Regions from separate parts of the Pseudomonas sp. MRSN 12121 genome, predicted to be linked through region 2. Evidence: predicted binding sites of a transcription regulator. Region 2 holds the regulator's gene; each other region holds the start of a gene.
The links. The regulator sigma-54, encoded in region 2, starts transcription at its own class of promoters, with help from an activator protein. The targets are predictions, from matches to a motif close to ANTGGCATNNANNTTGCTNT.
Positions count from the first base shown of each region.

Region 1: a site for sigma-54 is predicted at 7,156-7,175, ahead of glnK (P-II family nitrogen regulator). Genes of this name have one in related genera too.
Region 3: a site for sigma-54 is predicted at 3,377-3,396, ahead of TO66_RS09655 (CmpA/NrtA family ABC transporter substrate-binding protein). Genes of this name have one in related genera too.

Region 1 is NZ_CP010892.1:6,644,704-6,654,180, forward strand. It holds gene lysA (diaminopimelate decarboxylase) at 1-878, shown strand, start outside; gene dapF (diaminopimelate epimerase) at 883-1,713, shown strand; gene TO66_RS30365 (DUF484 family protein) at 1,727-2,452, shown strand; gene xerC (tyrosine recombinase XerC) at 2,455-3,351, shown strand; gene TO66_RS30375 (HAD family hydrolase) at 3,351-4,055, shown strand; gene sutA (transcriptional regulator SutA) at 4,177-4,500, opposite strand; gene TO66_RS30385 (secondary thiamine-phosphate synthase enzyme YjbQ) at 4,602-5,027, opposite strand; gene TO66_RS30390 (ammonium transporter) at 5,238-6,575, opposite strand; gene glnK (P-II family nitrogen regulator) at 6,611-6,949, opposite strand; gene TO66_RS30400 (accessory factor UbiK family protein) at 7,368-7,628, shown strand; gene TO66_RS30405 (CDP-glycerol--poly(glycerophosphate) glycerophosphotransferase) at 7,853-8,914, shown strand; gene TO66_RS30410 (adenylyl-sulfate kinase) at 8,919-9,446, shown strand; gene TO66_RS30415 (hypothetical protein) at 9,440-9,477, shown strand, end outside.
Region 2 is NZ_CP010892.1:1,057,876-1,067,352, reverse strand. It holds gene TO66_RS04750 (phospholipid-binding protein MlaC) at 1-260, opposite strand, end outside; gene mlaD (outer membrane lipid asymmetry maintenance protein MlaD) at 271-738, opposite strand; gene mlaE (lipid asymmetry maintenance ABC transporter permease subunit MlaE) at 738-1,535, opposite strand; gene TO66_RS04735 (ATP-binding cassette domain-containing protein) at 1,535-2,344, opposite strand; gene TO66_RS04730 (KpsF/GutQ family sugar-phosphate isomerase) at 2,620-3,594, shown strand; gene TO66_RS04725 (HAD family hydrolase) at 3,594-4,118, shown strand; gene lptC (LPS export ABC transporter periplasmic protein LptC) at 4,127-4,699, shown strand; gene lptA (lipopolysaccharide transport periplasmic protein LptA) at 4,686-5,231, shown strand; gene lptB (LPS export ABC transporter ATP-binding protein) at 5,231-5,956, shown strand; gene TO66_RS04705 (RNA polymerase factor sigma-54) at 6,139-7,632, shown strand; gene hpf (ribosome hibernation-promoting factor, HPF/YfiA family) at 7,712-8,017, shown strand; gene ptsN (PTS IIA-like nitrogen regulatory protein PtsN) at 8,030-8,494, shown strand; gene rapZ (RNase adapter RapZ) at 8,497-9,354, shown strand; gene TO66_RS04685 (HPr family phosphocarrier protein) at 9,372-9,477, shown strand, end outside.
Region 3 is NZ_CP010892.1:2,104,348-2,113,824, forward strand. It holds gene TO66_RS09645 (NarK/NasA family nitrate transporter) at 1-1,102, opposite strand, end outside; gene TO66_RS09650 (ANTAR domain-containing response regulator) at 1,445-2,020, opposite strand; gene TO66_RS09655 (CmpA/NrtA family ABC transporter substrate-binding protein) at 2,036-3,247, opposite strand; gene TO66_RS09660 (quinone-dependent dihydroorotate dehydrogenase) at 3,488-4,516, shown strand; gene rmf (ribosome modulation factor) at 4,644-4,859, opposite strand; gene rlmKL (bifunctional 23S rRNA (guanine(2069)-N(7))-methyltransferase RlmK/23S rRNA (guanine(2445)-N(2))-methyltransferase RlmL) at 5,415-7,676, shown strand; gene TO66_RS09670 (diguanylate cyclase) at 7,792-9,477, shown strand, end outside.

The sequences.
Region 1 (9,477 bases), 1.3 Mb from region 2:
TCGAGTCCAGCGACGAGCTGGAGCGCCTGCAACAGGTCGCCGCCGAGCTGGGCGTTCGCGCACCGGTCTCGCTGCGGGTCAACCCGGACGTCGACGCCGGCACCCACCCGTACATTTCCACCGGCCTCAAGGAAAACAAGTTCGGCATCGCCATCGCCGCCGCCGAAGACGTGTACATCCGCGCAGCCCAGCTGCCGAACCTGGAAGTGATCGGCGTCGATTGCCATATCGGCTCGCAACTGACCACCCTGGCCCCCTTCCTCGACGCCCTCGACCGCCTGCTGGACCTGGTCGACCGCCTGGGCGAGTGCGGCATCTACCTGCGCCACATCGACCTCGGTGGCGGCCTGGGCGTGCGTTACCGCGACGAAGAGCCGCCATTGGCCGCCGACTACGTCAAGGCGGTACGCGAACGCCTCGACGGCCGTGACCTGGAACTGGTCTTCGAACCCGGACGCTTCATCGTCGCCAACGCCGGCGTCCTGCTGACCCGGGTCGAGTACCTCAAACACACCGAACACAAGGACTTCGCCATCGTCGACGCCGCGATGAACGACCTGATCCGTCCGGCCCTGTACCAGGCCTGGATGGATATCAGCGCCGTACAGCCGCGCACCGGCGAGGCACGCACCTACGACATCGTCGGCCCGATCTGCGAGACCGGCGACTTCCTGGCCAAGGAGCGTCGGCTCACGCTGGAAGAAGGCGACCTGCTCGCCGTGCATTCGGCCGGTGCCTACGGTTTCGTCATGAGCTCCAACTACAACACCCGCGGTCGCGCTGCCGAAGTGCTGATCGATGGTGAAGAAGCTGTTGAAGTGCGTCGCCGCGAGACGGTAGCCGAGTTGTTCGCTGGCGAAAGCCTGCTGCCGGAGTAAAACCATGCTGCTGCGTTTTACCAAGATGCACGGCCTGGGTAATGACTTCATGGTCCTCGACCTGGTCAGCCAGCACGCGCATATCCTGCCCAAACATGCCAAGCAATGGGGCGATCGCAATACCGGTATCGGTTTCGACCAGTTGCTGATTGTCGAGGCGCCCAGCAACCCGGACGTGGATTTCCGCTATCGGATCTTCAATGCCGACGGCTCCGAAGTGGAGCAATGCGGGAATGGCGCGCGCTGTTTCGCCCGTTTCGTCCTGGACAAGCGCCTGACCACCAAGCGCCAGATCCGCGTCGAGACCAAGAGCGGCATCATCGAACTGGATGTGCGCAACGACGGCCAGATCAGCGTGGACATGGGCGCGCCGCGCCTGGTGCCGGAACAGATTCCATTCGTGGCGCCCGCCCAGGCCCTGAGTTATCACGTCGACGTCGACGGCCAGAGCATCGAGATGGCCGCCGTGTCCATGGGCAACCCCCATGCCGTACTGCGGGTCAGCGACATCAACAGCGCGCCGGTGCATGAGCTGGGCCCGAAGATCGAACATCACCCGCGCTTCCCGGCCCGGGCCAATGTCGGCTTTATCCAGGTCATCGACCGTCAGCGCGCGCAGTTGCGGGTCTGGGAACGGGGTGCCGGGGAAACCCAGGCCTGCGGTACCGGTGCCTGCGCCGCCGCAGTGGCCGCGATCAGCCAGGGGTGGATGGATTCGCCGCTATTGATCGACCTGCCGGGCGGGCGCCTGTCCATCGAATGGGCGGGCCCTGGCCAACCGGTGAAGATGACCGGCCCGGCAGTGCGCGTATACGAAGGACAGGTGCGTCTTTGAATGAGCGAAAACCATGACCGATAAGCCTCAGGTTCCAGCCGAAAAGCCCGACGAGTCACCTTCCGAAAACCTGGAGGCCGCGGCGATCGCCGCGTACCTGGAGGCCCATCCGGACTTCTTCGTCGAGCATGAAGAACTGCTCCCGGCATTGCGCATTCCCCATCAGCGCGGCGACACCATCTCGCTGGTGGAACGGCAGATGAAGATCCTGCGCGAGCGCAACATCGAGATGCGCCACCGGCTTTCGCAGTTGATGGACGTGGCCCGCGACAACGATCGGCTCTTCGAGAAGACCCGCCGCCTGATTCTCGCGCTGATGGATGCCACCAGCCTCGAAGATGTGGTGATGAGCGTCGAAGACAGCCTGCGCCAGGATTTCCAGGTGCCCTTCGTCAGCCTGATCCTGTTCAACGACAGCGCCACGCCAGTGGGCCGCTGGGTCACCGCGGCCGACGCCCAGGCCGCCATCGGCGGCTTGCTGACCGAAGGCAAGAGCGTCAGCGGCAGCCTGCGCGAGCATGAGCTGGACTTCCTGTTCGGCGAAGAACAGCGCCAGCAGATCGGTTCGAGCGCGGTGGTCGCCATTGCCCATCAAGGCATCCACGGCGTACTGGCCATCGCCAGCCGCGATCCGCAGCACTACAAAAGCTCGGTCGGGACCCTGTTCCTCAGCTATATCGCCGAAGTCATGGGCCGCGTGGTGCCACGCTTCACCCACTCGCTGCGCTCGGTTCGCTGACCATGGAACGACAACTGGACGCCTACTGCGCGCACTTGCGCAGTGAGCGCCAAGTGTCGCCCCACACCCTGCAGGCCTACCGCCGCGACCTCGACAAGGTGCTGGCCTTCTGTGCCAAGCAGCAGGTGGCCAGCTGGTCCGACCTGGACATCCAGGGCCTGCGCAGCATGATTGCGCGCCTGCACCAGCAGGGCCAATCCTCCCGCAGCCTGGCGCGCCTGCTCTCCGCCGTGCGCGGCCTGTACCACTACCTGAACCGCGAAGGCCTGTGCGATCACGACCCGGCCAACGGCCTGGCGCCGCCCAAGGGCGAACGGCGCCTGCCCAAGACTCTGGACACCGATCGCGCCCTGCAACTGCTCGACGGCGCGGTCGAGGATGACTTCCTCGCGCACCGCGATCAGGCGATTCTCGAGCTGTTCTATTCCTCCGGGCTGCGCCTGTCGGAACTGACCAGCCTCAACCTCGAACAACTGGACCTGGCCGACGGCCTGGTGCAAGTGCATGGCAAAGGCAGCAAGACGCGGGTGCTGCCGATCGGCAAGAAGGCTCGCGAGGCGCTGCAGCTCTGGCTGCCACTGCGAGCCTTGAGCAACCCGCCGGACGACGCGGTGTTCGTCAGCCAACAGGGCCGACGGCTGGGCCCGCGGGCGATCCAGCTGCGGGTCAAGGCCGCCGGCGAACGCGAGCTGGGGCAGAACCTGCATCCGCACATGCTGCGGCACTCTTTTGCCAGCCACATGCTGGAGTCCTCCCAGGACCTGCGCGCCGTCCAGGAGCTGCTGGGGCACTCGGACATCAAGACCACCCAGATCTATACCCACCTGGACTTCCAGCACCTGGCGGCGGTCTACGACAGCGCCCATCCACGGGCCAAACGCAACAAGGGCGATGAGTAATGACGATCAAGCTGATCACCTTCGACCTCGACGACACGTTGTGGGATACCGCGCCCGTGATCGTCAGCGCCGAAGCCGTGCTGCGCCAGTGGCTGACCGACCATGCGCCGCGGCTGGGCGGCGTGCCGGTGGAGCATCTGTGGGCCATTCGCGAACGCGTGCTGAACGCCGAGCCTGGGCTCAGATACCGCATCAGCGCCCTGCGCCGCCGGGTGTTGTTCCATGCCTTGGGAGAGGCCGGCTACGACCAGGAGCAAGCCAACGCACTGGCCGACCAGAGCTTTGAAGTGTTCCTGCAGGCGCGCCACCAGCTGGAGATCTTTCCCGAGGTGCAACCGACCCTGGAAGCGCTGGCCAACCACTTCGCGCTGGGCGTGGTCACCAACGGCAACGCCGACGTACGTCGCCTGGGGCTGGCGGATTACTTCAAGTTCGCCCTGTGCGCCGAAGACATCGGTATCGCCAAACCCGACTCGCGGCTGTTTCACGAGGCCCTGCAGCGGGGCCAGGCCACGCCGGAGACTGCCGTGCATATCGGCGATCACCCGGGCGACGATATCGCCGGGGCACAGCAGGCGGGCCTGCGGGCCATCTGGTTCAACCCGGCCGGCAAGACCTGGGAGGCCGAGCGCCGGCCAGACGCGGAAATCCGCAGCCTGACCGAGTTGCCGAAGTTGCTGGCGCGCTGGCACAGCGGCGCCTGAAAGGACGCTATCGCGAGCCGGCTCGCGCCTACAGTCCGCAGCCCCACGATCCCGAAAAAACGGCGCCCATGAAAAAGCCCGCAGCGACGGCGGGCTTTTTCAGCAAGCAAGTGGCGGGCGCTCAGATAGGCCGGCTACCGTACTTGTTATCAGGCTTCTTGGGCGGATCGGCAACCACATTGGCCTCGACTTCCTGCACCTTGCCGCCACGGGCCAGAAACTCCTCCATGGCGCGCGCCAGTGCGTCACGCTCTTTGTTCTTGGCTTCGACGCTCGGCAGCTCGTCTACCGAGACGGCAGCCTTGGCCTTGCCTTTGGCGGTCGGGGCAGGCGCATCACTGCCATCGTCTTCCGCCACATCTTCGGCGGCCGCTTCAAGACCTTCTTCGGTTTCGTCTTCGTCGCCTACTTCGAGGTCGTCGTTTTCCAGATCATCGTCGCTCATGTTCTACCTCATGACTTGCGAAAAGCAGATTAGTTATAGCCCAGCTGAGCCGACTGTCGAAGGCCGCTGGAAAAAAATCAACATCCACTGATACCAGCGGCTTATGCCTTATCACCGTGCAAGGTGGCAAGGACTTTGCGGGCACCGCCATGATCACGGTGCTCGCCCAGATAAACGCCCTGCCAGCTGCCTAACGCCAAGCGACCCGCCGCTACCGGCAAGCTCAATTGACAGCCTAGCAAACTGGCTTTGAAGTGCGCCGGCAGGTCATCGGGCCCTTCGTCGTCATGTTCGTACCCCGCCTTGCCTTGTGGCACCAGGGTGTTGAAGAAACGCTCGAAGTCACGACGAACCGCAGGGTCGGCATTCTCGTTGATGGTCAACGAGGCCGAGGTATGCTGCAGCCACAAATGCAACAGACCGACCCGACATGCCTTCAGTTCAGGCAGGCCGGCGAGCAACTCGTCCGTTACCAGATGAAAGCCCCGGGGCCTTGCCCGCAGGGTTATCAGAGTCTGTTGCCACATACAGTTCTCCGCACATTCGGCGCGCATTCTAGCGCGCTCTGGAAAAAAACAAAGTGTCGAATATTCCTCCAGTGCTGTAAGTCATTGACCCGAAAAAAAAGCCATCGTCGAACTGGCTGACAAGCTCTGGAAAAAACCTTTGCGCTATCTGGAAATGACAAACTCCAGGCAAAAAAATGCCCGGCAAGCCGGGCATTTTTTCTCGGGCGATTACAGGTTGTAACCGCGCTCGTTGTGTTGCGCGAGGTCGAGGCCAACCGACTCTTCTTCCTCGGTGACACGCAGCCCGATGACCGCATCCAGCACCTTGAGGATGACGAAGGTCACGATCGCGGTGTAGATCACCGTGAAGCCCACGCCTTTGCACTGGACCCACACTTGCGCGGCGATATCGGTCACGGTGCCGAAGCCGCCCAGCGAAGGTGCGGCGAACACACCGGTGAGGATCGCGCCGAGGATCCCGCCGATACCATGCACGCCGAAGGCATCCAGGGAGTCGTCGTAACCCAGCTTGCGTTTCAGGCTGGTGGCGCAGAAGAAGCACACCACGCCCGCCGCCAGGCCAATCACCAGGGCGCCCATCGGGCCCACGGTGCCGGCGGCCGGGGTGATCGCCACCAGACCCGCCACCACACCCGAAGCGATACCCAGGGCACTTGGCTTACCGTGGGTCAGCCATTCGGCGAACATCCAGCCCAGGGCCGCCGCCGCGGTAGCGATCTGGGTCACCAGCATCGCCATGCCAGCGGTGCCGTTGGCGGCAGCCGCGGAACCGGCGTTGAAGCCGAACCAGCCGACCCACAGCATGGCCGCGCCCATCAGGGTGTAACCCAGGTTGTGCGGCGCCATCGGGGTGGTCGGGAAACCTTTGCGCTTGCCCAGCACCAGGCAGGCCACCAGGCCCGCGATACCGGCGTTGATGTGCACCACGGTGCCGCCAGCGAAGTCCAGCACGCCCCAGTCCCACATCAGGCCGCCGTTGCCGGACCAGACCATGTGCGCGATCGGCGCATAGACCAGGGTGAACCAGATGGCCATGAAGATCAGCATCGCGGAGAACTTCATCCGCTCGGCGAAGGCACCGACGATCAGCGCCGGCGTGATGATGGCGAAGGTCATCTGGAAGGTGATGAAGACCGCTTCAGGGAACAGCGCCGCCGGGCCGACCAGGCTGGCGGGCGTGACACCGGCCAGGAAAGCCTTGCCCAGGCCGCCGACGAAGGAGTTGAAGTTGACGACGCCCTGCTCCATGCCGGTGGTGTCGAACGCGATACTGTAGCCATAGATGACCCACAGGATGCTGATCAGGCCGGTAATGGCGAAGCACTGCATCATCACGGAAAGAATGTTTTTCGAGCGCACCATGCCGCCGTAGAACAGCGCCAAGCCAGGAATGGTCATGAACAGCACCAGGGCCGTGGAGGTCAGCATCCAGGCGGTGTCACCGGAATTGAGGACTGGGGCTGCCACTTCGTCTGCCGCCATGGCCAGGCCAGGCATTACGAGGGACAAAAGGGCTCCTAGCCCTGCGATTTTACGCAGAGTCATATTGTTTTCTCCTGGGGCGTTGGGTTTGGGGCGGCTTAGATGGCGTCGGTATCGGTTTCGCCGGTACGGATGCGGATAGCCTGTTCCAGATTGACCACGAAGATCTTGCCGTCGCCGATCTTGCCGGTGTTGGCAGCCTTGGTTATCGCCTCGATGACCCGGTCAAGATCCTTGTCGTCGATGGCGACGTCGATCTTCACCTTGGGCAGGAAGTCGACCACGTATTCCGCGCCGCGATACAGCTCGGTGTGACCCTTCTGCCGGCCGAAGCCTTTGACCTCAGTAACGGTAATGCCCTGCACGCCGATCTCGGACAGCGACTCGCGCACGTCGTCCAACTTGAACGGCTTGATGATGGCAGTGACTAGCTTCATGAAACTCTCTCCCGAATTGGTGGACTTGCCCCAGGAAAACAAACCCGACTCAAGTCTAAGCGCAGTGCCTGGCTTTGTAACGCATCGTCGGCCCTCCTCGGCCAGACCGACGCCAGCTAACCACTCCTGACGAAACACTTCCCCCGCTCCGTCTGCCGCACTGCATTCGTCACAGCGACTGCATCAGTGCATGGGTCATCAGCGTCTAAGCAGAAACCTTGCCATCTCGTGAAAACCCACTGATTTCAACCCCTTGGCCAGCCCTTCGAAAACCACTTCGCCATCATCGCCGCGGATACGCACAACAACGGTGCGCCGCTGCCCGAGACAATGCGCGAAAAGCGTGCACCAAGCCCGTGCAATTGACCGCAGAGCGTGCGTGATACACTGCGCGCCATTGTTTTTCAGGACTTTTCCCATGCTCGCGCCCAAAGACCTTCTCGACGCCCTGAGCGGCCATGCCGCCCGTCTGTTCAGTGGCGACACGCCCCTGCCCCGCGCTGAAATCGAAAGCCAGTTCAAAGCCTTGCTGCAAAGTGGCTTCAGCAAGCTGGACCTGGTCAGCCGGGAAGAATTCGACAGCCAGATGGTGGTCCTGGCCCGCACCCGCGCACGCCTGGAAAGCCTGGAAGCGAAGGTGGCCGAGCTCGAAGCCAGGCTCGACACGAACAAGCAGTAAGCGTTCCAGCGCCCTCTTCCGGCACAGGCTCGAACGCATGCATTGGCCATCGTTCGAGCCTGGCCTGTACCAGCAAAGATTTTCCGTCCTGCCGGTTCATTTCCTCTGCGCTACGCCGATAACATGCCCAGCGCCTGTGACTCGGCCCGGCCATGCCCCGGCATCCCGTCACGCCGCGCGAACGCTTGCCTCGACTTATTCTCCGTTGCGTACCAGGTAGCCCCATGACCGCGCCAGTTCCCTCCAGCCGCTTGGCTTTCTTCGTCCACACCGCCGAAATGGTCAATCACTATCAAGCGGTCTGGAGCCTGCTGGGGGCCGATGCTTTCGAGGTGGTGCTGCATGGTTCCCGCGAAGAACGCACGCAAAGTCGTACGCTCATCGAGGGGCTGGGCTACCGCTGCCATGGCAGCCTGGATGCGATCAACTCCGGGCACCGCTATGAGGTGGTGGTCTCCAACCACAGCATGTTCGACCACGGGACACAGCCGATCATCAAGGCGCTGGGCCACCGGCAGGTGCGCTTCATGTATGCCCTGGGCAAGGCCAGGCACAACTTCTCCGACTGGAACCAGCACTACGACCTGATCCTGTGTTTCGGTCCCTGGCAGGCCGAGCGCATGCGCCAATGCTGCAATGCGGTCACCTTCCAGATGGGCTACCCACGCTACGACGCCTATTTCCGCGAGCCTTGGCTGCAAGGTGCGCATCCGCCCGACCTGGCCCTGGACCCGACGAAAAAGACCGTGCTCTGGCTGCCGACCTGGCTGGAGCTGTCATCGATCAGCCGTTTCGCCGACGCCATGGCCGGGCTGTGCGAGCGCTACAACGTCATCGTCAAGACCCACCCGCTGTCAGCCGAGGCCGACCCCGAGGCGTTGGCGGTGCTGGAGCGCTACCGGTTCACTGCGGTGATTACCCGGGTCTACGACAACCTCACGCTGTTCCGCTGCGCCGACTATGTGGTGTCGGACTACGGCGGTACGGCCTTCGGCGCCCTGTACCTGGACAAGAACCTGTTGCTGTTGAACGTGCCGGACGCCGGGCGGGATGCGCTGACCGGCGAGGAGTCGCCCGATGTGCTGCTGCGCAACGACATCGTCAACCTCGACCCCGAGGCGCGCTGGCAACTGGCCGACCGACTGGAGGACGAATGCCTGTGGCAGGAACAGGCGGCAGTCCGTCAACGCCTGCGCCGCCACTATTTCGCGCCCAGCTATGGTTTCTCTGCGGAACTGGTGGTGCTGGCGCTGCAAAACATCGAAAACATACTCAAGCAGGGGTGAAACCATGGTGATCTGGTTGGTCGGCATGTCGGGCGCGGGCAAGACCACGATTGGCCGGGCCCTGTATGCCAGCCTGAAAGCGCAGCGGCCGCAGACGGTATTGGTCGATGGCGACGAGATCCGCGCCCTGTTTCGCCATGACCAGCGGGCGGATGCCTACAGCCTCGCCGGGCGCCGGGTCAACGCCGAGCGGATCCAGGCCCTGTGCGGCTGGCTCGATAGCCAGGGGATCGATGTGGTCTGCTGCATCCTGTCGATGTTCCAGGACATCAGCGACGACAACCGGCAACGCTTCTCCAGCTACCGCGAAGTCTTCGTCGATGTGCCGCTGAGCACCCTGATCAGCCGCGACAACAAAGGCCTGTACCAATCCGCCCTGCGTGGCGAGCAGAACAATGTGGTGGGCGTGGATATCGAATACCTGCCACCGCAACGCCCGGACCTGGTGTTGCACAACCGTCACGAGCCCGACGACATCCCGGGCTACGTGGCACGTATTCGCCAGCTTTGCGGGTATCCGTCGCCATGCTGAATTACACCTACAGCGAAGGGGATTTGCTGGA
Region 2 (9,477 bases):
GCCTTGCGCGAGTACTTGACCGTCATGATGCTCTTGGAAATGCCCTCGGCATCCACGACCGGGCCAACGATGCTGTTCAGCGCCGCATAGAAATCCTGCGGATCCTGCTTGTATTTCTCTTTGTTGGCAGACAAGTCGGCCAGCAAGCGGCTGGTGGTGTCCTGTACCAGATCATGAGCGGACGGCGCCGCCACGGCGTTAGCCATCAGCGGCAACGCCGCCAGGAGTACCAGCAGGCTACGTCGCAAGGTAGAGATCATGAAAAAGCCCTCATTTGGCGTCTTTGCTAACGGTATTGAGCAGGAACTTACCGATCAGGTCCTCAAGCACCAGTGAAGACTGGGTGTCGTGGATGGTTCCACCATCCTTGAGCAACGAGTCTTCCCCGCCGACGCTGATACCAATGTATTTCTCGCCGAGCAGGCCAGCAGTCAGGATAGATGCAGTGGAGTCAGTCGGCAGATTATCTACGCGCTTTTCCAGCTGCAGCGTGACCCGACCGGTGAAACTGTCGCGGTCCAGATCGATAGCCGTGACCTTGCCGATGGTCACACCGGCCATGGTCACCTTAGCTCTGACAGTCAAACCGGCGATATTGTCGAAGTAGGCATAAAGTTTATAAGTGTCGGTGTTCGAGGTCGGGGACAAGCCACTGACCCGCAAGGCGAGCAACAACAAAGCCAGGATGCCAGCCAGCAAGAAAAGGCCGACACCGATTTCCAGGGTGCGGTTTTGCATCAGAAATCTCCAAACATCAAGGCGGTCAGAATAAAGTCCAGGCCGAGTACGGCCAACGAGGCGTACACAACGGTCTTGGTAGTGGCACGACTGATCCCCTCTGAAGTGGGCTCGCAGTCATAGCCTTGGAATACGGCGATCCAGGTCACGACAAAAGCGAAGACGATGCTCTTGATGATGCCATTGAGCACATCGTCGCTGAACGTCACGCTGTTTTGCATGTTCGACCAGTAGGAGCCGTCATAGACTCCCAGCCAGTCGACGGCCACCCACGAGCCGCCCCAGATACCCACCACGCTGAAAATCATCGCCAGCAACGGCAGGGAAATGAAGCCGGCCCACAGGCGTGGCGCGACAATGTACTTGAGCGGGTCGACACCGATCATCTCCAGGCTGGAGAGCTGCTCGGTAGCCTTCATGTTGCCGATTTCCGCGGTCAGCGCCGAGCCGGCCCGACCAGCGAAGAGCAGCGCCGTGACCACCGGCCCCAGTTCACGCAGCAAGGTCAGGGCGACCATCTGCCCCACCGCCTGCTCCGAACCGTAGCTGGACAGGATGTTGAAGCCCTGCAGCGCCAGCACCATGCCGATGAACACCCCGGAGACCACGATGATCACCAGGGACATCACGCCCACCGAATGCAACTGCTTGACCAGCAGGCCAAAGCCGCCGCCGGCCTGGCTGCGGCCGAACAGCACATGAAACAGCATCAGGCTCGAACGTCCGAGCACCGCGAGCACATCGATGCCCGAGTGACCGAACAGGCGAATCCGCTCCAATAAAGATACTTTGCGCATCAGCGCTTCCCCAGAAGATCTGCGCGGTAGTCCGGCGCTGGAAAGTGAAAGGGTACCGGACCGTCTGGGTCGCCTTTCATGAACTGGCGGATCCGCGGGTTATCGGAGTCCATCAGTTCGTCGGGCGTACCCTGCCCCAGCACCTGGCCATCACCCACGACATAGATGTAGTCGGCGATGCTCGCGGTTTCCGCCAGGTCGTGGGAAACCACGATGCTGGTGATTCCCAGCGCGTCGTTGAGCAGGCGGATCAGGCGCACCAGCACGCCCATGGCAATGGGGTCCTGGCCTACGAACGGTTCGTCGTACATAAGGATCTGCGGGTCCAGGGCGATGGCCCGGGCCAGTGCCACACGACGTTTCATGCCGCCGGACAGCTCGTCGGGCATCAGATCGATCGCGCCGCGCAAGCCGACCGCCTGCAGTTTGAGCAGGACGATATCGCGGATCATTTCATCCGGCAGCTGGGTATGGACGCGCAATGGAAAGGCGACGTTCTCGAAGACATCGAGATCGGTGAACAGCGCGCCGCTCTGGAACAGCACCCCCATCTGCTTGCGAGCATCGAACAGATCGCCGCGCGACAGCGCCGGCAGATTCTGCCCGTTGACCCAGACCTCACCGCTGCTGGGGCGCAATTGCGCGCCCATCAGCCGCAAGAGCGTGGTCTTGCCGCAACCGGAAGGTCCCATGATGCCGGTGACCTTGCCGCGTGGAATACGGATATCGACATTATTGAAGATGCTGCGCGCACCGCGCTTGAAGGACAGTCCCTTCAGCTCGACCGCGTAGGCGTTATCGGCACTCATCTAAACTCCTTGCGATGCAGCCTCTCACTCGGACGCTTGGCTCCCTGCCGGGAGTACCGGCACCCAGGGGCAGGCCGAACTGGCGGCGAACTATATCACTGCTGATACGGAGCCCCCAAGACCGAAGCCATCCGCGTTCAGGATCACGACAGGCTAAAACGGACATTCCCGGCAATTCCGACTCCCGGAAAGACAAAGGCTGACGAACTTGCGTGAGGGAATCGATCATTACCGCTATAATCGCCGCCTTTTCATCAGGCTATACGATTTCTGACATGAGCCAATCCACCGACCTGATTCAATCGGCACAACGCACCATCCGCCTCGAGATAGAAGCAGTAGAAGGCTTGCTGCCCCATATCGACGCAGATTTCGTACGCGCTTGCGAGATGATTCTGGCCAGCAAAGGCCGCGTAGTGGTGGTCGGCATGGGCAAGTCCGGGCATATCGGCAACAAGATCGCCGCGACCCTGGCCAGCACCGGCACCACGGCATTTTTTGTCCATCCGGCCGAAGCCAGCCACGGCGACATGGGCATGATTACCCGGGACGACGTGATCCTGGCCCTGTCCAATTCCGGCTCGACCAATGAAATCGTGACCCTGCTGCCGTTGATCAAGCGCCTGGGCATCCAGCTGATCAGCATCACCGGCAACCCCGATTCGCCGCTGGCCAAGGCCGCCGAGGTCAACCTCAACGTCCAGATCAAGCAGGAAGCATGCCCGCTGAACCTGGCCCCGACCTCCTCGACCACCGCCGCCCTGGTCATGGGCGATGCCCTGGCCGTGGCGCTGCTGGAAGCCCGCGGCTTCACCGCCGAAGACTTCGCCTTCTCCCATCCGGGAGGCGCCCTGGGCCGTCGCTTGCTGCTCAAGGTCGAGAACGTGATGCACGCCGGCGATCAGTTGCCGCAGGTCCAGCGCGGCACGCTGCTCAAGGACGCCCTGATGGAAATGACCCGCAAGGGCCTGGGCATGACCGTCATCGTCGAGGCCGACGGCCGCCTGGCCGGGGTTTTCACGGACGGCGACCTGCGCCGCACCCTGGATCGCACCATCGATATCCATCACACCACCATCGATGAAGTCATGACCCTTCACGGCAAGACGGCCCGCGCCGAAATGCTGGCGGCCGAGGCCCTGAAGATCATGGAAGACAATCGAATCAACGCGCTGGTCGTAGTGGACAAGGAAGATCGCCCGATCGGCGCCTTCAACCTGTCCGACCTGCTGCGCGCGGGAGTCATGTAATGAGCACGGATCTGCTGCAACGCGGCAAGCACATCAAGCTGGCGGTATTCGACGTCGACGGCGTACTGACCGACGGTCGCCTGTATTTCCTCGAAGACGGCAGCGAGTTCAAGACCTTCAATACCCTCGATGGCCAGGGCATCAAGATGCTGATGGCCGCGGGCGTACAGACGGCGATCATCAGCGGACGCAAGACGCCGGTGGTCGAGCGCCGGGCGAAGAACCTGGGGATCCCCCACCTGTTCCAGGGCCGCGAGGATAAACTCGTGGTTCTGGACGGGCTTCTCGCCCAACTGGGCCTAAGCTATGAGCAGGTCGCCTATCTGGGCGACGACCTGCCGGACCTGCCGGTGATCCGCCGGGTGGGGCTGGGCATGGCCGTGGCCAATGCCGCCAGCTTCGTCCGCGAACATGCCCACGGCATCACCCAGGCCCGCGGCGGCGAAGGTGCCGCCCGTGAGTTCTGCGAACTGATCCTGCGCGCCCAAGGCAGCCTTGAAGCGGCCCACGCCGCCTACCTATAGAGCCTCCCATGCTGAGCAAAAAGATTCGCAACATACTGATCTTCGGCATCATCACCGCGCTGTTCCTGGCGGTGGGATACTGGAACATCAGCCCGGAACGCTTCCTCGACAAGCCGGTCGTGCAGGTCGACGAAAGCGCCATCGACTACTACGCCATCAACGCTCACAGCGTGCAGTACCTGCCCGACGGCAAGCTGCAGTACGAAATGACTTCCGACAAGGTCGAGCACCTCAAGGCCACCGAGGTAACGCTGCTGACCAACCCGGACCTGCACATGTATCGGGGCACCGCCTTTCCCTGGCACGTCCAGAGCGAGCGCGGCGAAGTCAACCCGGACGGCACCGAGGTGGAGCTGATCGATTCGGTACGAGTTGCCCGCACCGACGAGAAGAATCGCAACCTGTTGATCACCACGACCCGCATGACAGTATTCCCGCAGAAGCAATATGCGCAGACCGATCAAGACGTTAGAATCGACGGAGCCGGCGGCGTGACGACTGGCAAGGGAATGAAAGCGTATTTGAAAGACGGCAGGATGAACCTGCTATCGAACGTAAGAGGACAGTATGAGGCTCGTTAAAACCCTCCCTATTTTGCTCAGTCTGGGCGCAGCACTGGGAAGCGTGAGCGCCTGGGCTCTGCCGAACGATAGCCAGCAACCCATCCGCATCCAGGCCGACGACGCTCAACTGGACGACAAGAATGGCGTAGCCACCTACCGGGGCGACGTGATCATCACCCAAGGCTCGATGAAGGTCACCGGCAACACCGTGACCATCACCCGTACCCAGACCGGCGATATCGACGTGGTGACTTCGGTGGGCAACCTGGCCTACTTCGAACAGCTGCAAACCCAGGGCGACACCAAGCCTGTCCAGGGCTATGGCGTTACCATCCAGTACCACGCCGCGCAAAACCGTGTCGTACTGATCGACCGCGCCAAGGTCATCGACAAGGACGGCAACATCACCCAGGGCGAGAAAATCGTCTACGACACGAACAAGAAGCTGGCCAGCGCCGGTCGCGCCAACGGCAGCAAGGTCACCGAGTCGCGTCCACGGATCGACATGGTCATCCAGCCGAAAAAGAAAACCGACGAGAAGGCCCAGTAATGGCAACTCTGAAAGCCCAGCACCTGGCCAAGAGCTACAAGAGCCGCCAGGTCGTGCGAGATGTCAGCCTGTCCATCGACAGCGGCCAGATCGTCGGCCTGCTCGGCCCCAACGGCGCCGGCAAGACCACCTGTTTCTACATGATCGTCGGCCTGGTCCAGGCCGATCAGGGACGCATCCTGATCGACGACCTGGACGTCAGCCACCAGCCGATGCACGGCCGCGCGCGTGCCGGGATCGGCTACCTGCCCCAGGAAGCCTCGATCTTCCGCAAGCTCTCGGTAGCCGACAACATCATGGGCATCCTCGAGACCCGCAAGGAACTCGACAAGGCCGGACGCCGCCTGGAACTGGAAAGCCTGCTGCAGGAATTCCACATCAACCATATTCGCGACAACCTCGGCATGAGCCTTTCCGGTGGTGAGCGTCGCCGCGTGGAAATCGCCCGCGCACTGGCCACCGCTCCCAAGTTCATCCTGCTCGACGAACCTTTCGCCGGCGTGGACCCTATCTCGGTGGGCGACATCAAGCAGATCATCCACCACCTGAAGGCCAAGGGCATCGGCGTACTGATCACCGACCACAACGTCCGCGAAACCCTGGACATCTGCGAAACCGCCTACATCGTCAACGACGGTCAATTGATCGCCGAAGGCGACGCCGAAACCATCCTGGCCAACCAACTGGTCAAGGAAGTGTATCTGGGCCATGAGTTCCGCCTGTAAGCCCTGAGGTGTTTGGCTGGTCGCCAGAGCGCCCGCCCCAATAAAACCCTGCTGTTTTTATTGTTACAGCGCTCTAGGCAAACACTTCAGTTTCAGGCATATAATTTGCTTATGTTTGGCGCTCACGCGCCCTGTAGTGGATGGCGCATGTGCGCCGGCTAATAAGGTGTTAAGCCCCTGCCATGAAACCATCGCTAGTCCTCAGAATGGGCCAGCAGCTGACGATGACCCCGCAGCTGCAACAGGCCATCCGCCTGCTCCAATTGTCGACCCTGGACCTGCAACAGGAAATCCAGGAGGCCCTGGAGTCCAACCCGATGCTCGAGCGCCAGGAAGAAGGCGACGACTTCGACAACACCGATCCGCTGGCCGACAGCACCGAACAGAAACCCAATACCGATATCCAGGAAACCTCCTACCAGGAAACCGCTCCGACGGTGGACAACCTCGAGGACGGTGAATGGAACGAGCGCATTCCCAACGACCTGCCGGTCGACACCGCCTGGGAAGATGTCTACCAGACCAGCGCCAGCAGCCTGCCCAGCAACGATGACGACGAGTGGGACTTCACCACCCGCACCTCGGCCGGCGAAAGCCTGCAGAGCCACCTGCTCTGGCAGTTGAACCTGGCCCCCATGTCGGACACCGATCGCCTGATCGCCGTCACCCTGATCGACTGCATCAACAACCAGGGTTACCTGGATGAAACCCTCGAAGAGATCCTCGAGGCCTTCGACCCGGAGCTGGATATCGAACTCGACGAGATCGAGGCCGTCCTGCACCGCATCCAGCAATTCGAGCCGGCCGGCATCGGCGCCCGCAACCTCGGCGAATGCCTGCTGCTGCAACTGCGCCAGCTGCCTGCCAAGACTCCCTGGCTGACCGAAGCCAAGCGCCTGGTCACCGACTTCATCGACCTGCTCGGCAGCCGCGACTACAGCCAGCTGATGCGCCGCATGAAGCTCAAGGAAGACGAGCTGCGCCAGGTCATCGAGCTGGTACAGAGCCTCAATCCCCGTCCGGGCTCGCAAATCGAATCCACCGAAGCCGAATACGTAGTCCCCGACGTGATAGTGCGCAAGGACAACGAACGCTGGCTGGTGGAACTGAACCAGGAATCCGTGCCGCGCCTGCGCGTCAATCCGCAGTACGCCGGCTTCGTGCGGCGCGCCGACACCAGCGCCGACAACACCTTCATGCGCAACCAGCTGCAGGAAGCCCGCTGGTTCATCAAGAGCCTGCAAAGCCGCAACGAGACCCTGATGAAAGTCGCCACCCAGATCGTCGAGCATCAGCGCGGCTTTCTCGAGTACGGCGACGAGGCGATGAAACCGCTGGTCCTGCATGACATCGCCGAAGCCGTCGGCATGCACGAGTCGACGATTTCACGAGTGACCACGCAAAAATTCATGCATACCCCACGGGGCATTTATGAACTGAAATACTTTTTCTCCAGCCACGTAAGTACCTCCGAAGGCGGCGAATGCTCGTCCACGGCGATCCGCGCGATCATCAAGAAACTGGTCGCCGCGGAAAATCAGAAAAAGCCGTTGAGTGACAGCAAGATCGCTGGTTTACTGGAGGCACAAGGCATTCAGGTAGCCCGTCGTACCGTCGCCAAGTACCGCGAATCCCTTGGGATTGCGCCTTCCAGCGAACGGAAGCGGTTGATGTAACCGGCGGGCTCGCCATAGCGTTCCAGTGGCAGGTCAATCGACCTGCCGCTTTATGCACTGGCAACGAAGGAGAAGCTGTATGCAAGTCAACATCAGTGGACACCAACTGGAAGTGACCGAACCTCTGCGCGCTTACATCGGCGAAAAACTCGACCGACTGGAGCGGCACTTTGACAAGATTACGAATGTGCAGGTAACGCTGGCCGTCGAGAAGCTGAAGCAGAAAATCGAGGCCACGCTGCACATCCACGGTGGGGAAGTCGTCGCCAATGCAGAACATGACGACATGTATGCCGCAATCGACTTGCTCACGGACAAGCTTGACCGCCAACTGAAAAAGCATAAGGAAAAGCAACTCCACCTTCTCCAAGGCACGGGTCGCTAACACTCCCCTCCCATGATCCGACTTGAAAGCATCCTGACCCCCGGCCGTTCCCTGGTGAACGTGCCGGGCGGCAGTAAAAAACGCGCCCTCGAACAAATTGCCAACCTGATCAGCCGCGAAGTGCCGGATCTGGAGATGCAAGATGTCTTCGAAAGCCTGATTGCCCGTGAAAAACTGGGTTCTACCGGTTTTGGCAACGGCATCGCCATTCCACACTGCCGCCTCAAAGGCTGTGAGTCGCCCATCAGTGCCCTGATGCACCTGGACGCTCCCATCGATTTCGACGCCATCGACGGCGCACCGGTCGACCTGCTGTTCGTGCTGCTGGTCCCGGAAGCCGCCACCGATGCCCATCTGGAACTGCTTCGGCAGATTGCCAGCATGCTTGACCGCAAAGAGGTGCGCGACAAACTGCGCAGCGCCACCAGCAACGAAGCCTTGTACAAGGTTGTCCTGGACGAACAGAACGGTCAGTAGCCATGCGTTTGATCATCGTCAGCGGCCGTTCCGGCTCGGGTAAAAGCACCGCCCTCAACGTACTCGAGGACAACGGCTATTACTGCATCGACAACCTGCCGGCCGGCCTGTTGCCCGAGCTGGCCGAGCGAGCGCTGATCCATACCGAACTGACGCAACCGCTGGTCGCCGTTTCGATCGACGCACGCAATCTGCCAAGCCACCTGTCACGCTTCCCTGAACTGCTGGAGGAAGTACGCAGCCGGCATATCCAGTGCGACGTGCTCTATCTGGACGCCGACGAGGAAACCCTGCTCAAGCGTTTTTCGGAAACCCGTCGCCGCCACCCCCTGAGCAACAACAACCGCTCGCTGGCCGAGGCGATCGAAGACGAAAGCCATCTGCTGGGCCCGATCGCCGACCTCGCCGACCTCAAGGTCAACACCACCAACCTGAACCTGTATCAACTGCGCGACACCATCAAGTTGCGCCTGTTGAACCAGCCGGAACCGGGTACGGCGTTCCTGGTGGAGTCCTTCGGATTCAAGCGCGGCATGCCCGTCGACGCCGACCTGGTGTTCGATGTGCGCTGCCTGCCCAACCCGTACTGGAAACCCGAGCTGCGCGCCCAATCCGGGCTCGACCAGCCGGTTGCCGAATACCTGGCCGCACAGCCGGATGTCGAGGAAATGTTCCAGGACATCTCCACTTATCTGCTGAAATGGCTGCCGCGCTTTGCCGCCAGCAACCGCGCCTATGTCACTATTGCCATCGGCTGCACGGGCGGTCACCACCGTTCGGTCTACCTGACCGAACGCCTGGGCCAGGTCCTGCAGAAGTCCCTGAAGAACGTCCAGGTTCGCCACCGCGACCTCAGCTGAAAGGATCCAACCCCGCGATGCCTGCTCTGGAAATTGAAATCATCAACAAACTGGGCCTGCATGCCCGTGCCTCGGCCAAATTCGTCGGTGTGGCCGGCCAGTTTCCCTGCCAGATCCGCGCCG
Region 3 (9,477 bases), 1.0 Mb from region 2:
AGGCCAATTGATAGCTGCCGGTGCTCTGCTTGATCGCCCCCATGCCCGCCGCCAGGGCAAAACCGCCGATGCCGCCGGCCATGCCGATCAACCCGGTCATCACCCCGATCTCGCGGCGGAAACGTTGCGGCACCAGTTGGAATACCGCGCCGTTGCCGGCCCCGAGGCCGAGCATGGTGCACACGAACAGCGCCAGCGCCGCATAGGAGCTTGGCAGGTTGAAGCCGACCGCGGCGATGCACACCGCCGCGACGCTGTACATCACCAGCAGGGTACGGATACCGCCGAAGCGATCGGCCAGGGCGCCGCCCAGCGGGCGCATCAGGCTGCCGCCGAACACACAGGCTGCGGTGTAGTAGCCGGCGGTGACCGGGCTCAGGCCGTACTGGTCGTTGAAGTAGCCGGGCAGGGCGCTGGCCAGGCCGATGAAGCCGCCGAAGGTCACGCTGTAGAAGAACATGAACCACCAGCTGTCACGGTCGCCCAGGGCCTTGAAGTAGTCGGCCATGGATTTGGCCCTGGGCCGTTGCGGAGCGTTCCTGGCCAGCCAGGCGAACAGCCCGAGGGTCAGCACCAGCGGGATCAGGGCGAAGCCGAACACATTGCCCCAGCCAAACACCCCGGCCAGCAACGGCGCGAACAGCGCCGCGAACACCGTGCCGGAGTTGCCGGCCCCGGCGATACCCATGGCCTTGCCCTGATGCTGTGGCGGATACCATTGCGAGGCCAGCGGCAGGGCCACGGCGAACGAGGCGCCGGCCATGCCCAGGAACAGTCCCAGCAGCAGGGCCTGTTCGTAGCTGTGGATGCCCAGCTGCCAGGCGCAGAACAGCGCGCCGATGACAATCACCTGGCCGATCAGCCCGGCGGTCTTGGGCGACAGGCGATCGGCCAGCAGGCCCATGGCGAAGCGCAGCACGGCGCCGGCCAGGATCGGCGTCGCCACCATCAGCCCGCGCTGCTGGGTGGTCAGTTGCAGGTCGGTGGCGATCTGCACGGCCAGCGGGCCGAGCAGGTACCAGACCATGAAGCTCAGGTCGAAATAGAGAAAGGCCGCGAACAGGGTCGGGGTGTGGCCGGATTTCCAGAAGCTTGAATTCATCGCGCACCTCAGCTGTAAAGAATCTCGAAAGAAGTCATGAGCTTTCAGGTGGGGCGCCGTTGACGGCCGCTCCACCGGCCCCGGGCTGTGGGGCCAAAACGCAAAAGACGCCGCCACCCGTTTCGCCGGAGCGAGCAGGGTGGGCGACGTCTTTGTCGTAGGTGGGGCAACCGCCGTTGGTTACCTGTGGTGATTACATAGCCAGATCTGTGCCAAGAGCTGGCGTGCCGTTGTCCCCTATCGCGGGCAAGCTTCGCTCCTACGGTTCGCAGTGATCTGTAGGAGCGAGCGGGCGGCGATCCGACTTGCCCGCGATAGGGCCGTATTGGCGCGTCGAAGATTTCAGCCGAGCAACTCGTTCATGGCGATGATCTGCTCCGCCACCTGGATCAGCTTCTGCTGCCGGCTCATGGCCTGGCGGCGCATCAGGGTGTAGGCCTGTTCTTCGTTGCAATCTTTCATTTTCATCAGCATGCCCTTGGCCAGCTCGATGCGCTTGCGCTCGGCCAGTTGCTGGTCGCGGGCCTGCAGTTGTGCGCGCAGGGCCTGGTCGCTCTCGAAGCGGGCCATGGCCACGTCGAGGATGGGTTGCAGGCGCTGGGCCTGGATGCCCTCGACTATGTAGGCACTGACCCCGGACTTGATGGCGTGGCGCATCACGTTCGGGTCGTGCTCGTCGGTGAACATCACGATCGGCCGCGGCTGGTCGCGGCTGACCAGCACCACTTGCTCCAGCACATCGCGGCTCGGTGACTCGGTATCGATCAGGATCACGTCCGGGCGCACCGTTTCGACGCGCGCCGGCAGGTCGATAGTCAGGCCCGATTCGTCGATCACCTCGAAGCCGGCTTCCGTCAGGGCCGCCTTGAGCCGCCCGACCTTCCTGGCGGTGTCGTTGATCAGCAGGATACGCAGCATGGTCTCAGGCTCCTGTCAGCGACTGGCGAGAAGAGGCGAGCTGTCGCTCATGGCATGCAACGGGAAGCTGCGGGCATAGGCGGCCGGGTCCGAGCCGTCCCAGCGCTTGCCGTCGATCAGCTGGCTGCTGCGCATGTCCTGGCCCCAGGACGCCACGCCGACGGCGGTGGCGGCCTCGCGATAGAGCGCCAGTTGCTGTACCTGTTGCGCGACGCCAAGGTAATCCGGGTCTTCGCGCAACAGGCCCCAGCGGCGGAACTGGGTCATGAACCACATGCCGTCGGACAGATAAGGCAGGTTGACCGCGCCGCCGTCGTGAAAACGCAGGGCGTGGGGATCCTGCCAGTGGTTGCCGAGGCCATCGGTGTATTCGCCATGCAGGCGCGGCTCGATGCAGGCCAGCGGCGCGTCGAGGTAGGCGCTGGCGCTCAGCAGCTGTGCGGTGCTTTGGCGGTTTTCGCGGCTCTGTTCGATGAAGCGGCTGGCCTCGAGCACCGCCATCACCAACGCGCGCGCGGTGTTCGGGTACTGCTCGACGAAGGCGCGGGTGCAGCCGAGGACTTTTTCCGGGTGGTCCGGCCAGATCGCCTGGCTGGTGGTCAGGGTGAACCCCAGTTCCTGGCTGACCGCGCTGGCGCTCCAGGGCTCACCCACGCAGAAGCCGTCGATACGCCCGGCCTGCAGGTGCGCGACCATCTGCGGCGGCGGTACCACCACGCTGTCGACGTCCCGCAACGGGTGGATGCCCTGGGCGGCCAGCCAGTAATACAGCCACATGGCATGGGTGCCGGTGGGGAAGGTCTGGGCGAAGGTCAGCCTTGCCCGGCTTTGGTGCACGTGGCTGTACAGCGCTTCAGGACTGTTCACGTTCAGGGCCTGCAGCTCGCGCGACAGGTTGATGCTCTGGCCGTTCTGGTTCAGGCCCATTAGCACCGCCATGTCGCTGGCGTTGACCCCGCCGATGCCCAGGTGCACGGCGTAGACCAGGCCATACAGGCAGTGGGCGGCATCCAGTTCGCCGCTCACCAGCTTGTCGCGCAGGCTGGCCCAGGATGCCTGGCGCTTGAGGTTCAGGGTCAGGCCGTAGGGCTGGGCGAAGCCCTGGGTGGCGGCGACCACCACCGAGGCGCAGTCGCTCAGGGCCATGAAGCCGAGATCGATGGTGGTCTTTTCCGGGGCATCGCTGCCGTTGACCCAGGCCAGCGGGCTGACGGGGAGTTCATTCATGGGGGACCGTCCCTAAAAAGCGGCATAAAAAAACGTCGTACCCCCGGGCCAGGCGGAGCCGGGCCGGGTGACGACGCCTTTGTCTTGCGCCCCCGCACCGTCTTTGGCATGGGGACCGATGGAGGTTGTGGTGCAAGGCATATGCCATTGGCCACCGATTTCACCGCGTGCCTCGCCTGCGGGCCCGATGCCCGGCTATAATCGCCGCCTTATTTCGCCGCCACCGAGTCAAGCCCGCCCATGTATACCCTGGCCCGCCAGCTGTTGTTCAAACTCTCCCCGGAAACCTCCCACGATCTGTCCCTGGACCTGATCGGCGCGGGCGGGCGTTTGGGCCTTAACGGCTTGCTGTGCAAGGCGCCGGCGCAGATGCCGGTGAACGTCATGGGCCTGGACTTTCCGAACCCGGTTGGCCTCGCGGCGGGCCTGGACAAGAACGGCGCGGCCATCGACGGCTTCGCCCAGCTGGGCTTCGGCTTCGTCGAGATCGGCACCATCACCCCGCGTCCGCAGCCGGGCAATCCCAAGCCGCGGATCTTCCGCCTACCGGAGGCCGAGGCGATCATCAATCGCATGGGCTTCAACAACCTGGGTGTCGATCACTTGCTGGCCCGGGTGGCGGCGGCCAAGTACAAGGGCGTACTGGGGATCAATATCGGCAAGAACTTCGATACCCCGGTCGAGCGCGCGGTGGACGACTACCTGATCTGCCTGGACAAGGTGTATGCCCATGCCAGCTACGTGACAGTCAACGTCAGTTCGCCCAACACCCCGGGCCTGCGCAGCCTGCAGTTCGGCGAGTCGCTCAAGCAGCTGCTTGGCGCCCTCAGCCAGCGTCAGCAGGCACTGGCGGTGCAGCATGGCAAGCGGGTGCCGCTGGCGATCAAGATCGCTCCGGACATGACCGATGAAGAAACCGCCGAAGTGGCGCAGGCCCTGATCGAAACCGGGATGGATGCAGTCATCGCCACCAACACCACCCTGAGCCGCGTGGGCGTCGAAGGCATGGAACATGGCGACGAGGCGGGCGGCCTGTCCGGCGCGCCGGTCCGCGACAAGAGCACCCACACGGTGAAAGTGCTGGCGGGTGAGCTGGCCGGGCGGTTGCCGATCATCGCGGTGGGCGGCATCACCGAAGGCAAGCATGCAGCGGAGAAGATCGCCGCCGGGGCCAGCCTGGTGCAGCTGTATTCGGGCTTCATCTACAAGGGCCCGGCGCTGATTCGCGAGTCGGTGGATGCGATCGCGGCCTTGCGTCGAGGCGCGTGACCTTTTGCGCGGCCAATAAAAAGGGCTCCTGAAAGGAGCCCCTGGGCCGCAGCCCGCCGTCCGGATGGGACGTGCGTGGTTAAGTCGTTACGTATTCAGATTTTGGTGTCGGAATGTGTGCCCTGTTTTAGCCGACGGCGTGAAGTTCGTTGAGTCTGTGGATCCCCGCAGTGCCGGTCATACCGTCCCAGTTGTCGCCGCGTCCTTCGCGCCAGCCATTGATCCAGGCTTGGCGTACTGACGGTAGAGTAAATGGGCAAAGCTCACGGGACTTGCCATGAACGCCATACTGATATCCGCGCAAAAATGCTCTTTCCAACGGATCACGCTTAAGTCTTCTCATAGGGTGTTTCCCTCACTTGTTGACTGTCTTATGTCCCGTCGGCCTCGTCTGAGGCCGGGCAGAATGCTTCTGCCGTTGGTGCTCGCTGCCGGCGTCGCGAGCGTGGTGTTGGCGTCGTTGCGGCGCCAACCTGAGTTGATTTCTAACCAATGCGTCACAACGTGTGAATGATCGTTTTGTCATAAGGACGTAACGATACTGGTGGTAAGGCCATAAGAATGGCCTGCCTCTTGAACGGGCGATCAGGCAAACCTCGCTATGATCAGCCTCTTACTGAATGATGGGCTTAATGGTTTAGTGAGAATCCCATCCTGTTGCACTCGGGTATTATTCGATGAAAGGTCTACTTATGACCTTTTGTTACGCTGACTTTTTTATCTGCCCCGGCATCTAAGCTCTTTTGACCTCGATGGTCAGCGCAAGCGGTGAGCTGAACAGCAGGGGTGGGACGGCACAGACGGTGCCACGCGAGCGCTCTTCGAGAAAAGCGCTTGATTGAAAACCGGGCGGGCGATGCGTTGTCCGCTCATTTATTGCCAAAGGCCTTGAACTCCCATGTCGGATCGCTACGAACTCTTCCTCACCTGTCCCAAAGGCCTCGAAAGCCTGCTCATCGAGGAAGCCGCCGGGCTTGGCCTTGAAGATGCGCGCGAACATACCTCGGCCGTGCGCGGCATGGCCGACATGGAAACCGCCTACCGCTTGTGCCTGTGGTCGCGCCTGGCCAACCGGGTGTTGCTGGTGCTCAAGCGCTTCCCGATGAAAAACGCCGAAGACCTCTACGACGGCGTGCACGCTATCGACTGGCAGGACCACATGCTGGCGGATGGCACCCTGGCGGTGGAGTTCAGCGGCCACGGTTCGGGCATCGACAACACGCACTTCGGCGCCTTGAAGGTCAAGGATGCCATCGTCGACAAGCTGCGCACGCCGACCGGCGAGCGCCCCTCCATCGACAAGCTCAACCCGGACCTGCGCATTCACCTGCGCCTGGACCGCGGCGAAGCCATTCTCTCCCTCGACCTGTCCGGCCACAGCCTGCACCAGCGCGGCTACCGCCTGCAGCAGGGCGCGGCGCCGTTGAAGGAAAACCTCGCGGCGGCGATCCTGATCCGTTCCGGCTGGCCACGCATCGCGGCCAACGGTGGGGCCCTGGCCGACCCGATGTGCGGCGTGGGGACCTTCCTGGTGGAAGCGGCGATGATCGCCGCCGACATCGCGCCCAACCTCAAGCGCGAGCAATGGGGCTTCACCGCCTGGCTCGGCCATGTCCCGGCGTTGTGGCGCAAGCTGCATGAAGAGGCCCAGGCGCGGGCCCAGGCCGGCCTGGCCAGGCCGCCGTTGTGGATTCGCGGTTACGAAGCCGATCCGCGGCTGATCCAGCCGGGGCGCAACAACGTCGAGCGCGCGGGCCTGAGCGAGTGGATCAAGATCTACCAGGGCGAAGTGGCGACCTTCGAGCCGCGTCCGGACCAGAACCAGAAAGGCCTGGTCATCAGCAACCCGCCCTACGGCGAGCGCCTGGGGGACGAAGCCAGCCTGTTGTACCTCTATCAGAACCTGGGCGAGCGCCTGCGCCAGGCCTGCCTGGGCTGGGAAGCGGCGGTGTTCACCGGCGCGCCGGACCTGGGCAAGCGCATGGGCATCCGCAGCCACAAGCAGTATTCGTTCTGGAACGGCGCCTTGCCGTGCAAGCTGCTGCTGATCAAGGTGCAGCCGGACCAGTTCGTCACCGGCGAGCGTCGTACCCCGGAGCAGCGCCAGCTCGAGCGCGAGCAGGCCGAGGCCGACCAGGCGCCGGTGGTGCAGGAGCGCCAGTACAACAAGAACGGCAACCCGATCAAGCCGGCCCCGGCACCGGTGGTCGAGCAGGCGCGCCTGAGCGAAGGCGGGCAGATGTTCGCCAACCGCCTGCAGAAGAACCTCAAGCAGCTGGGCAAGTGGGCCAAGCGCGAGGGCGTCGAGTGCTATCGCGTCTACGATGCCGACATGCCGGAATACTCCCTGGCTATCGACCTGTACCAGGACTGGGTGCACGTGCAGGAATACGCTGCGCCGAAATCCGTCGATCCGGAAAAGGCCCAGGCCCGTCTGTTCGATGCCCTGGCAGCCATTCCCCAGGCGTTGAACGTCGACAAGAACCGGGTGCTGATCAAGCGTCGCGAACGCCAGAGCGGCACCAAGCAATACGAGCGCCAGAACGCCCAGGGCAAGTTCACCGAGGTCAACGAGGGCGGCGTGAAGCTGTTGGTCAACCTCACCGATTACCTCGATACCGGGCTGTTCCTCGACCACCGACCGATGCGCATGCGCATCCAGAAAGAAGCCGCCGGCAAGCGTTTCCTCAACCTGTTCTGCTACACCGCCACGGCCAGCGTGCACGCGGCCAAGGGCGGGGCACGCAGTACTACCAGCGTCGACCTGTCGAAAACCTACCTCGACTGGGCGCGACGCAACCTGTCGCTCAATGGCTTTTCCGACAAGAACCGCCTGGAGCAGGGCGATGTCATGGCCTGGCTGGAGACCTGCCGCGACGAGTTCGACCTGATCTTCATCGACCCGCCGACCTTCTCCAACTCCAAGCGCATGGAAGGGGTGTTCGACGTGCAGCGCGACCACGTGCAACTGCTGGACCTGGCCATGGCCCGGTTGGCGAGCGGTGGCGTGCTGTATTTCTCCAACAACTTCCGCAAGTTCCAGCTCGAGGAAAACCTCATGGCGCGCTACGCGGTGGAGGAGATCACCGCCAAGACCATCGACCCGGATTTCGCCCGTAACGGCAAGATCCACCGGGCCTGGAAAATCACCGCCCGCTGAGTCCGATTGGATCCACAGAGCCTTGATTTTCAAGGCTCTTTGCTCTAGCCAAATTAGTGGCGAATAGCTATAACTCAAGGCACGCTCACGTTCGCTGGTGTTATGAGTTTCGCTTATGTCGTTGCACTCGATGCGCCCGAAAATCCTGGGCTTTATCAGCGAAGATGTGTCGGCCTGGCTGGTCGCGTTACTGGTGTTGCTGGGAGGCTTCGTGCTGACCGGGCTGCTGGCCTGGTCGACGCTCAATCTCTATCAGCAGCAACTGCGGCAGCGTTTCCAGTTGCTGGCCAGCGAGCGCTATAGCCGCATCGAGGAACGCTTCGACGACCAGGAGCAGCGCCTGGACGGCCTCAAGCGTTTCTTCATCAATTCCGGCGCGGTCTCGCGCCAGGACTTCGACGGTTACACCAAGCCTCTCTTGCACCGCACCCAGGCCTATGCCTGGGCGCCGCGGGTCAGTGGTGCCGAGCGCGCGCTGTTCGAGCGCCGGGCCCATGAGCAGGGCGTGCCGGATTTTTTCATTGCCGACCTGAATGCCGATGGCCATTTGCAGCGAGCCGCCGAGCGCGATGAATACGTGCCGGTGCTCTACAGCCAGACCCAGAGCCCGCTGGGCTCGCCCCTGGGCTTCGACCTGCTGGGCCAACCGCTGCGACGCGACACCCTCGAGCGGGCGCGTTTGCGCGATGGCGTGGCGGTTTCGCAGCCGGTGCAATTGGTCGGCGTCGAGCCTTCCTTTGCGCGGGGCATCATCCTCGCCACCCCGGTCAGGGTGCGCGCCGATGCCGCCTTGCCGCTTCCCGAACCCCACGGTTATGTGATCGCGGTGATCAGCATGCGCCAGTTGGTGGTCGACGGTCTGCCCGAGCAGAACCATGACAACCTGTTCATGCAGATCATCGACCTGTCGACCGATGAAGCCTATGGCCGGCTCTATGAGTCGAGCAATGGCCCGGGGGACAGCCCGTTGGCCGTGAGCCGGGTGCTGAGCCTGGCCGACCACGATTACCAGGTGAATATCCGTCCCAGCGCGCTGTTCCTGCGGGCCAACCATTCTTCGATTACCAGCCAGGTCATCCTGGGCTGCCTGCTCAGCCTGCTGCTCAGTGCCTTGCTGTATGTGCTGGTCAGCCAGCGGCAACGGGCGCTGCGCCTGGTGGAGCAGCGCACCGCAGAGCTGCGGCAGCGGGAGCAGGAATTGCGCGGCACCCACGGGCAGTTGCGCAGCGTGCTGAACGCGGCGACCCAGGTGGCGATCATCGCCACGGACCTGCGGGGCGTGATCAGCACCTTCAACGCGGGCGCCGAACATATGCTTGGCTATGACAGCGCCGAGGTAGTGGGCTGCCGGACGCTGGACAGCCTGCACCTGCCCGAGGAACTGAATGTGCGGGCGCAAGCGCTCAGCCAGCGTTACGGTCGGCAGATTCCGATGTACCAGGCGATGCTGGTAGATGGTTCCGAGGAACGGGGCGAGGAAACCCGGGAATGGACCCTGGTCCGCCGGGATGGCAGCCACCTGGTGGTGAACATGCTGGCCACCCCGGTGCTGGACGACCACGGCCTGTGGGTCGGACACCTGGCCATCTGCATCGATATTACCGAGCGCAAGCGGGTCCACGAGGCGCTGGCGGCCCGCGACCGGCTGTTGAAAAAACTCAGCGCCCACGTGCCTGGCGGCATCTATCAGTTCCAGCTGGATGCCGGGGGACACGCCAGTTTCCCCTACGTCAGCGACGGCATCCGCGACATCTATGAGATCGAGCCGCAACAACTGCAACGGGACGCCGAGCCGGTGTTC